Regions from separate parts of the Pseudoclavibacter sp. RFBG4 genome, predicted to be linked through region 1. Evidence: riboswitches for the same ligand, from Rfam matches in the RefSeq annotation. Region 1 holds a riboswitch; the other holds the start of a gene.
The links. Region 1 has a riboswitch for FMN ahead of C5E10_RS02410 (ABC transporter permease). Riboswitches for the same ligand answer to the same signal wherever they lie in the genome.
Positions count from the first base shown of each region.

Region 2: it holds a riboswitch for FMN, as region 1 does, so the genes downstream of both, ribD (bifunctional diaminohydroxyphosphoribosylaminopyrimidine deaminase/5-amino-6-(5-phosphoribosylamino)uracil reductase RibD) here and C5E10_RS02410 (ABC transporter permease) in region 1, are expected to answer to the same signal.

Region 1 is NZ_PSYC01000008.1:51,656-56,060, forward strand. Features, by position in the region: gene pyrE (orotate phosphoribosyltransferase) at 1-363, shown strand, start outside; gene C5E10_RS02400 (septum formation family protein) at 373-963, shown strand; gene C5E10_RS02405 (SRPBCC family protein) at 987-1,412, shown strand; FMN riboswitch at 1,500-1,626, shown strand; gene C5E10_RS02410 (ABC transporter permease) at 1,738-2,538, shown strand; gene C5E10_RS02415 (ABC transporter substrate-binding protein) at 2,590-3,654, shown strand; gene C5E10_RS02420 (TMEM175 family protein) at 3,651-4,301, opposite strand; gene C5E10_RS02425 (sugar O-acetyltransferase) at 4,331-4,405, opposite strand, start outside.
Region 2 is NZ_PSYC01000044.1:19,145-23,549, reverse strand. Features, by position in the region: gene C5E10_RS16385 (glycosyltransferase) at 1-1,229, shown strand, start outside; gene C5E10_RS16380 (PIG-L deacetylase family protein) at 1,222-2,001, shown strand; FMN riboswitch at 2,086-2,210, shown strand; gene ribD (bifunctional diaminohydroxyphosphoribosylaminopyrimidine deaminase/5-amino-6-(5-phosphoribosylamino)uracil reductase RibD) at 2,317-3,423, shown strand; gene ribB (3,4-dihydroxy-2-butanone-4-phosphate synthase) at 3,420-4,115, shown strand; gene ribH (6,7-dimethyl-8-ribityllumazine synthase) at 4,112-4,405, shown strand, end outside.

The DNA.
Region 1 (4,405 bases):
GTGGATGCAGTCGGCGGCCTCACGATGGGTGCAGACCCGCTCGCGAGCGCCGTCATGCACCAGGGGCTCGCGCAGGGCAAGATCGTCGACGCGTTCGTCGTGCGCAAGGAGCCGAAGGACCACGGCCGCGGCCGCCAGGTCGAAGGGCCGGACCTGGAAGGCAAGCGGGTCGTCGTGCTCGAGGACACGTCCACCACGGGCGGCTCGCCACTCAAGGCCATCGAAGCCCTCGAGAAGGTCGGCGCGAAGGTCGTCGGCGTCGCCGTCATCGTCGACCGCGCCACGGAAGCGCAGGGCGTCATCGAAGCCGCGGGCTACCCGTATCGCGCCGCGATCGGCCTCGAAGACCTGGGCCTCGCCTAGGCACTCCCCGTGGCACAGACCCCCACGCCTGAGGCGCGCGAGCAGCCTCAAGCGCGCGATCAGCAGGTGGAGCGCGCCGCGAAGCGTCGCAACCGCGGCGTCCTCGCAGCGCTGATCGGGGTCCTCCTCCTCGGTGGGGCCGCGCTCGGAGTCTGGCTCCAGCCGTTCGGCGACGGGCAGGTCCCGCCAGAGGAGACGGCCGGACCCGCGCTCACCGAGGTGCCGCTCGCGGGCGTCGACGCGTCGCTGCTCGAGCCGGGCCAGTGCATCCGCGACTACGTCTCGCCCTGGGAGCCCAGGTTCGATGTCGTCGAGTGCGACGCCGAGCACTCGGGGCAGCTGCTCGCCGAGGTCGAGGCAACGACGCTGTCTGCGGACGCCGAGTATCCGGGCGAGGAGGCGCTCAGGGACCGCGCCCAGATCACGTGCCAGGCGAGCGACGTCCTCGACACCGCCGCGGCTGCGGCCGTGCCAGGGCTGGTCATCGAGGCCAGCTACCCCCTGAACCAGGCCGACTGGGACGCGGGGCTGCGCGGCTACCGCTGCTTCGCCTCCACGCCGGGGGCAACCACCACCGGCTCGCTCGCGGCGAACCGGTAGCGTGCGACGGCTACGCTCATCGCATGACCTTCGTGAGTGAATCCATCGACATCGATGTGCCCGTCGACGTGCTCTTCAACCTCTACGCCGAGCCTGAGTCGCTCCCGAGCGTCCTCAGCATCGTGAAGCACGTCGAGGTGCTCGGCCCCGACCTCATCCGGTGGGACGTCGAGCTCGTCGGGCAGCGACGCTCGATCGACGCGAAGGTCGTCGTCAACGAGCCGGGCAAGCGCCTTCGCTGGGAATCGGTCGAGGGCCGTGCGTCCTTCGCCGCCGAGGTGCGCACCGAGGCGATCACCCCGGCCAGCACCCGCGTGACGGTGGATGCGGAGTTCGACGCCGGCGGCATCGCCGAGCGCCTCGGCCTCGCGAAGCCCATCGCAGCAGCCGCGATCGCCAACGAGCTCCGCAGCGCGAAGAAGACCGCGGAGGCGCAGGCCGCCCAGTAGGCGCCCGCCTCGCAGCCGTGTTCGCTCGTCGCGGAGCGTCACGATGTCGCACATCACGGGGGCGTGTCGTATTCTGACGACAGAGTCCACGTGCTCCGGGGTCGGTGTAATTCCGAGCCGGCGGTTATAGTCCGCGACCTGCTCCCGCAAGGGAGTGGCTGATCTGGTGAAATTCCGGAACCGACGGTGAAAGTCCGGAAGGGAGGCGCACGTGACGGCACGCCTCGGCGTACCGTCAGCTCGTGGAATCCGCCGACCAGTTCGGCGACCTCCACGCGCCTCGTCATCCCCGGAGCTTTCCACGAAAGCCGGGTAGATGAACACGATGTCAGCACGCTTCCTCGCACCGATCACGGTGGCGATCGGTGTGCTCGCCGTGTGGTGGCTCGTCACGGCGGCGGGGCTCATCTCGCCGCAGTTCCTCCCCGCTCCCGGCCAGCTCGCCGAGCGCTTCTGGCTCGACGTGACGAAGGGCCCGATGCTGGGCCACGCGTGGGTGACGCTCTCGGCGGCCCTGCTCGGCAGTCTCCTCGCGATCCTCGTGGCCGTGCCGCTCGGCTACCTCATCGCGCGCCTCCCGTGGGTCGATGTCGCGATCACCCCGTACGTCGCCGCGTCGCAGGCCGTCCCGGCCATCGCACTCGCGCCGCTGCTCGTGCTGTGGATCGGCTACGGCCTCGCCCCGACGGTCGTGCTCTGCGCGATCATGTCGTTCTTCCCGATGATCGTCACGACCGTGCTCGGCGTGCGGCAGCTCCCGCAGGACGTCATCGAGGCGGGGCGCATCGACGGCGCCAACTGGTACCAGCTGCTGTGGTGGGTCGAGGGGCCGCTCGCCCTGCCGAGCGTGCTCGCCGGCATCCGCGCCGGTGTGACGCTCTCCATCACGGGTGCCGTCGTCGGCGAATTCACGATGGGCGGCCGGGGGCTCGGCATGCTCCTCACCCTCAACCGCGACGCCAACGACATCCCCGGCATCTTCTCCACGCTGCTCATGCTCGTGCTCCTCGCGGTCGCCCTCTACATCCTCATGCGGCTGTTCCAGAACGCCGTGACCTGGAACGACGACGAACCCAAGTCGAGGCGGCGCGCCCGCGTGCTCGCCGACGAACCGCTCCCCGCCTGACCTCACACCCGCCTGACCTCGCACCCCACCTCTCTCGATCTGGAGACGCCCATGAACACTCGTCCAACCACCGCGGGCTTCCGCTCGCGGGCCGTGCGCTCCGTCATCGCGGCCGGCGCCGTGGCAGCCGTGGCCGTGCTCGCCGGATGCTCCCCCTCGGCCGACGGCAACGGCGCGGGGGCGCCCGCCGCGGCCGCGGGCGCGGGCGACGTGACCATCGGCCTCACCTACACCCCGAACATCCAGTTCGTGCCGTTCTACGTGGCCGAGGCGAAGGGCTACTTCGACGACAAGGGCGTCAACGTGGAGCTGCGCCACCACGGCGAGGGCGAGGACCTGTTCGGTGCGCTCGCGAACGGCACAGAGGACTTCGTGTACGCGGGCGGCGACGAGATCACGCAGGCGCGGGCAGCCGACATCCCCGTCACCTCGGTGGCGACGCTCTACAACACGTACCCGGCGACGCTCATCGTGCCGGAGGACTCCGACATCATGACGGCCGAGGATGCACGAGGCAAGACCATCGGCACGCCCGGCCCATACGGGCAGACGTACTTCGCGCTGCTGTCGCTGCTGCAGAGCAACGGGCTGACGGCGGATGACGTGAAGATCGAGTACATCGGCTACACGCAGCAGGCGGCGCTCACGACGGGCGCGGTCGATGGGGTCATGGGCTACATCAACAACGATGCCGTGCAGTTCGAGAAGGCGGGCTTCCCGGTGCGCACGATCGAGATCGCGCCGGCGGAGGCGCCGACCCTCGTCGGCCCGTCGCTGGGGGTCGCCGACTCGATCATCGAGGGAGACGATGCGACGATCACCCCCGTGCTCGAGGCCCTCGCACTGGCCACGCAGGACGTGATCGACAACCCGGAGGAGTCGATCGACATCGCCGCCGAGTACATCCCGACCCTCTACACGGACGAGGCGAAGAGCGACGCGCTCGCGACGCTCGAGGCGACCATCCCGTTCCTGTCCGCGCAGGAGGGGCAGCCGCTCTTCACGAACGACGCCGACGTGTGGGCCACGATGGCGACGTTCATGAGCGATCAGGACCTGCTCGAGAAGCCGCTGGACGGCGACGCGTTCACGAACGCGTACGTGCCGCAGAGCTAGCGTCCTCCCGGCTCCTCCCCGTCGCGCGCGGCCATCCGCTTCTGGATGGCCGACGTGACGGGGCCCGTGAGGAGCAGCAGCAGCCAGGTGTAGCGCGCAGGGTCCGGGCCGAGGAGGAACGCGACCGGGATCGACAGGGCGAACACGGCCGGCACGACGAACGTGAACGCCGACCGGCGGCGCGCCGCCCGCGACGGCTCCGTGAGCCCGCGGTGCACGGCCACGACCCAGATGACGTGCTGCGCGAGCGACGCGCAGATGATGTTGACGGCGTAGAGCACGACGGGCAGGGGCTGCGCGTCGAGGGTCGCCTCGCTCATCGACGCGGTGCTGAACGGCAGCAGCACGATGAAGAACATCGCCACGATGTTCGTGTTGAGCAGTGCGCCATCGAGCGCCGACACGTCGCCCATGAGGCGGTGGTTGACCTTCCAGAAGTTCGCGATGACGAAGAAGCTGATCGCGAAGGCGAGGAGCTGGTCGAGCACGCCGGAGCCGGCGAGCGCATCCCAGCTCGCCCAATGGTCTGCCGTTGGCGGCACGATGTCGACGACAAGCAGGGTGATGGCGACCGCGTAGACCGCGTCGAAGAACGTCAGCCCACGGTCGAACTCCGTGGTTCCGCGTGCGTAGCTGCGTGAAGCCATGATGGATGCTCCGTCTCCGTGAGGTCCGGTCAGTCGAGGGATCGGATGACGCGTGCCGGGTTGCCCACGGCGACGACGTTCGCGGGCAGGTCCTTCGTGACGAC
Region 2 (4,405 bases), on a different contig from region 1:
GTATCGCGTTTGTCGTGCTCCACACCTCCCCGCTCGACGAGCCGGGCACCAAGGATGCAGGTGGCATGAACGTCGTCGTGCTCGCCCAGGCCGAGGCGCTCGCCGCCCGCGGTCACCAGGTCGAGCTCATCACGCGACGCAGCGACCCAGTCTCGGCGCCCACCGTGCAGCTCGGCGAGAACCTGCGCCTCCACAACCTCGACGCCGGGCCGGCCCGCCTCATCGCGAAGGGTGAGCACGAGCACGTCATCCGCGAATTCCAGGATGCGCTCGCCACGCTCCTCGGAGAACTGCCCGTCGATGTGCTGCACGCCCAGCACTGGTTCTCGGGCGTCGCCGCCCTGCCCGTCGCCCGCGAGCTCGGGATCCCGATCGCGCAGAGCTTCCACTCCATCGCCGCGGACAGCTCCACGCCGCTCGCTGACGGGGAACGGGCTGAATCGCCTGGACGGCTCGCTGGCGAGGCGATGCTCGCGAAGTCCGTCGACGCGATCGTCGTCGTCAGCAGGGCCGAACGCGACACCGTCTTCTCGAGGCTCGGCGGCGACCCCGCGATCACGCACATCGTGCCGCCTGGCGTCGACGCCGACCTCTTCTTCCCCGCCTGGGATGCGCGGGCCGAGCCGTCCGCGCACGAGCAGCGACCCAGGCGTGCCCTGTCTGCGGGGCGCCTGCATCCGCTCAAGGGATTCGACCTGGCCCTCGACGCGATCGCCGAGGTCGACGCCGACGTCCGCCCCGACTACGTGCTCGTGGGCGCCGCACCGCCGGATGCCGACGGCCGCGAATACGAGGCTCGCCTGCATGACGCCGTCGAGCAGCACGGGCTCGCCGACCATGTGCAGTACATCGGCTCGCTCAGCCGGCACGCGCTCGCAGCCCAGCTGCGCCTCGTGGACCTCGTGCTGATCCCCTCCCACTCCGAGACGTACGGTCTCGTCGCGCTCGAAGCCGCGGCATCCGGCGTGCCCGTCGTCGCCTCCGCAGCCGGCGGACTCCGCGAGGCCGTCGTCGACGGCGTCACCGGCGTCCTGCTCGAGACGCGCGACCCCGCCGACTGGGCGGCCGCCATCGCCGGCATCCTCCGGCAGCCCGAGGTCGCCGAGCGCATGAGCCGCGCCGCACGCGAGCACGCGCTCACCCACTCGTGGGACCTCAGCGCGGAAGGCCTCCTCTCGGTGTTCCGCGACCTCGTCGCACAGGCCCGGCTGGGTTCCGCGCGTGCCTGAGGCCGGCCACAGCCTGCTCGACTCGGTGCGCCACGCGCTGGTCGTGCACGCTCATCCCGACGACGAGGTGCTTGCCGGCGGCGCCCTGCTCCGCGAGCTCCACGAACGCGGCGCGCGGGTCACGCTCGTGACGTGCACGCGCGGCGAGCTCGGCGAGATCGTCGACGGCGTGCTGCCAGACGCCACCTCCGTCGGGGAGCTCGCGGCCGTGCGGGAGCGGGAGCTGCGCGGCTCGCTCGACGCCCTCGGCATCGACGAGCACCGCTGGCTGGGCACCGCCCCCGCACGCGCCGAGGGCCTCGCACCCCGCGACTACCGTGATTCGGGGATGCGCTGGCTGCGGCCGGGCCTTGCGGGCCCCGCCGACGAGACCGACCTGCGGTCGCTGAGCGTCGCCCCGCTCGAGGAGGTCACCGCTGATCTGGCCGCCGCGATCGCCCACGACGGGCCGGACCTCGTCATCAGCTACGACGCGACCGGCGGGTACGGGCATCCCGACCATGTTCGGGCGCGGGAAGCTAGCCTCGCCGCATCGCGGGCGGCCGGGGTGCGCTTCGCGGAGCTCGTCGAGCAGAGCGAGCGTGCCCTCGCGGCCGAGATCGGCGACCTCGAGTGGTTCGACCTCGAGCAGCACCGGGCCGCGGTCGTCGCCGCCCTCCGCAGCCACCGCACCCAGCTCACGGTCGTCGACGACGGCACGTCGCTCGTGCACTCGGGTGGGCAGCGGCAGGACGTGCACCTCGCGATCGGTCTGCGCGAAGTGGTGGCGTAGCGCGGCCGTGCCCGCGGGCACCCACCTGGGGCGAGCTGCCCCACGACGTCACACGCCAAGCTTGCGGGCTTATGCTCGCCGTGCAACATGCTCCGGGGTCGGTGAAAGTCCGAACCGGCGGTGAGAGTCCGCGACCCGCTCGTCCGCGAGCGGTTGACCTGGTGGAATTCCGGGACCGACGGTTAAAGTCCGGATGGTAGGTGCATGGGAGGCGCTCGTTTCGGCGAGGGCCTCCGAGGCGTCGGCTGCCGGACTCTCCGGCTGCGCCGGCACCGGGACATGGCCCCGTGGTACGCGAAACGCGGAGGTCCGGCCATGCCGATCCAAGAACCCACACGCGTCGACACCGTCGACGCCGCCATGCAACTGGCGCTCTCCCTGGCGGCCCGAGGGCCAGCCAGAGATCCGAACCCACAGGTCGGGTGCGTCCTGCTCGCGCCGCCCTCCGGTGCTGGCGGCCCGCGCCGCATCCTGGGGAGCGGCCACCACCGCGGAGCGGGCACCCCGCACGCGGAGGCCGCCGCGCTCGACGCCGCGCGCGCATCCGGGGCGGATGTGCGGGGTGCGACCGCCGTCGTGACCCTCGAGCCCTGCGCACACAGCGGCAGGACGCCGTCGTGCGCCGACGCCCTCCTGCACGCAGGTGTCGCGGAGGTCGTCTACGCGGTCGCGGACCCGAACCCGATCGCATCCGGGGGAGCGGCGCGCCTTCGCGCGCACGGGGTGAGCGTGTCGACGGGCACCCGACAGGTCGAAGCCGAGTCGCTCCTACGGGTCTGGCTCGTCAATGTCACCGAGCGGCGGCCGTTCGTGACGCTCAAGCTCGCATCCACGCTCGATGGGAGGGTCGCCGCCGCCGACGGGTCGAGCCAGTGGATCACCTCCGAGGCCGCCAGGGCGCACGCGCACGGTCGGCGGGCCGAGGCCTGCGCGATCCTCGTCGGCACCGGAACGCAGCACGCCGACGACCCATCGCTGTCGGTGCGGGGAGTCGCCGCGACCGACGCGTCGCAGCCCCTGCGCGTCGTGATGGGGCTGCGCGAGGTCGACGAGGACGCCGCCGTGCGTGCGGACCCGGAGCTGTTCGTGCACCTCAGGACCCACGACCCGGTCGACGCCCTCGAGCGCCTGCAGGCGAGGGGCGTCCGCCACGTCATCGTCGAAGGCGGCCCGACCATCGCGGCGGCCTTCCTCCGCGCCGGACTCGTCGACGAGATTGACGCCTACGTCGCGCCCATCCTGCTGGGCGACGGGGCGAGCTCCGTCGCGTCGCTCGACGTCGGGAGCCTCCGGGACGCGAACAGGTGGACCACCGACTCCGTGCATCCGCTGGGCGTCGACACGCTCATCCGGCTCGTCCGAGGTGCCGAATCACCCGCCGCGCACGTCCACGGCGCTGCACGAGTGGGAGTCGCGGCATGAACGCTGAACTGCTCCGGGCCCTCGAGGCGCTGCGCGCGGGACGCCCCGTGCTCGTCGCCGACGCCTCCTCACGCGAGAACGAGGTCGACGCGATCCTCGCGGCGAACACCGCCACCCCCGAGTGGATGGGCTGGATCATCCGCCACTCGTCCGGGCTCCTCTGCGCGCCCCTCCCGGCGGCGCTCGCCGACCGGCTCAGCCTGCCGATCATGGTGGAACGCAGCGAGGACGTGCGCGGCACCGCCTACACGGTCACGGTCGACGCGGCCGAGGGCGTGACGACGGGCATCTCGGCAACCGACCGGGCAAGGACCGTCCGTGCCCTCGCCGCAGCGGATGCGCGCGCGAGCGATCTCATCCGCCCGGGCCACGTGCTGCCCCTGCGCGCCGTGGATGGCGGCGTGCTGGAGCGCCCGGGGCACACCGAGGCTGCCGTCGACCTCGTGCGCCTCGCTGGCACCGGCGAAGTGGGCGTCATCGCCGAGCTCGTGCGGGACGACGGCGAGATGCTGTCGTTCGGCGAGGCACTCGAGCTCGCGGCAGCCACCGACCTGGTGCTGCTGCACGTCGACGACCTCGTGCGCCACCGCAGGGAGCATCCAGGCTTCCCCGCACCGCGCACGCAGGAAGAACCGCAGGACCACAGCCAGCAGCGCGCCGCCGAGGCGCACGTGAGAGGAGCACGACGATGAGCGGACACGGAGCACCGACAGTGCAGGCAGACGGGCGCGGCATGCGCGTCGTCGTCGTCGCGGCCGAGTGGCACGAGACGGCGATGGACGCGCTGCTCGACGGCGCCCACCGCGCACTCGCCGCTGCCGGCGTCACCGACGTCCAGGTCGTGCGGGTTCCCGGCTCGTTCGAGCTACCCGTCGCGGCGAGCCGCATCGCCGTGAGCAGGCCGGACGCGATCGTCGCGCTCGGCGTGGTCATCCGTGGCGGCACCCCGCACTTCGACTACGTGTGCACGGCCGCGACCAAC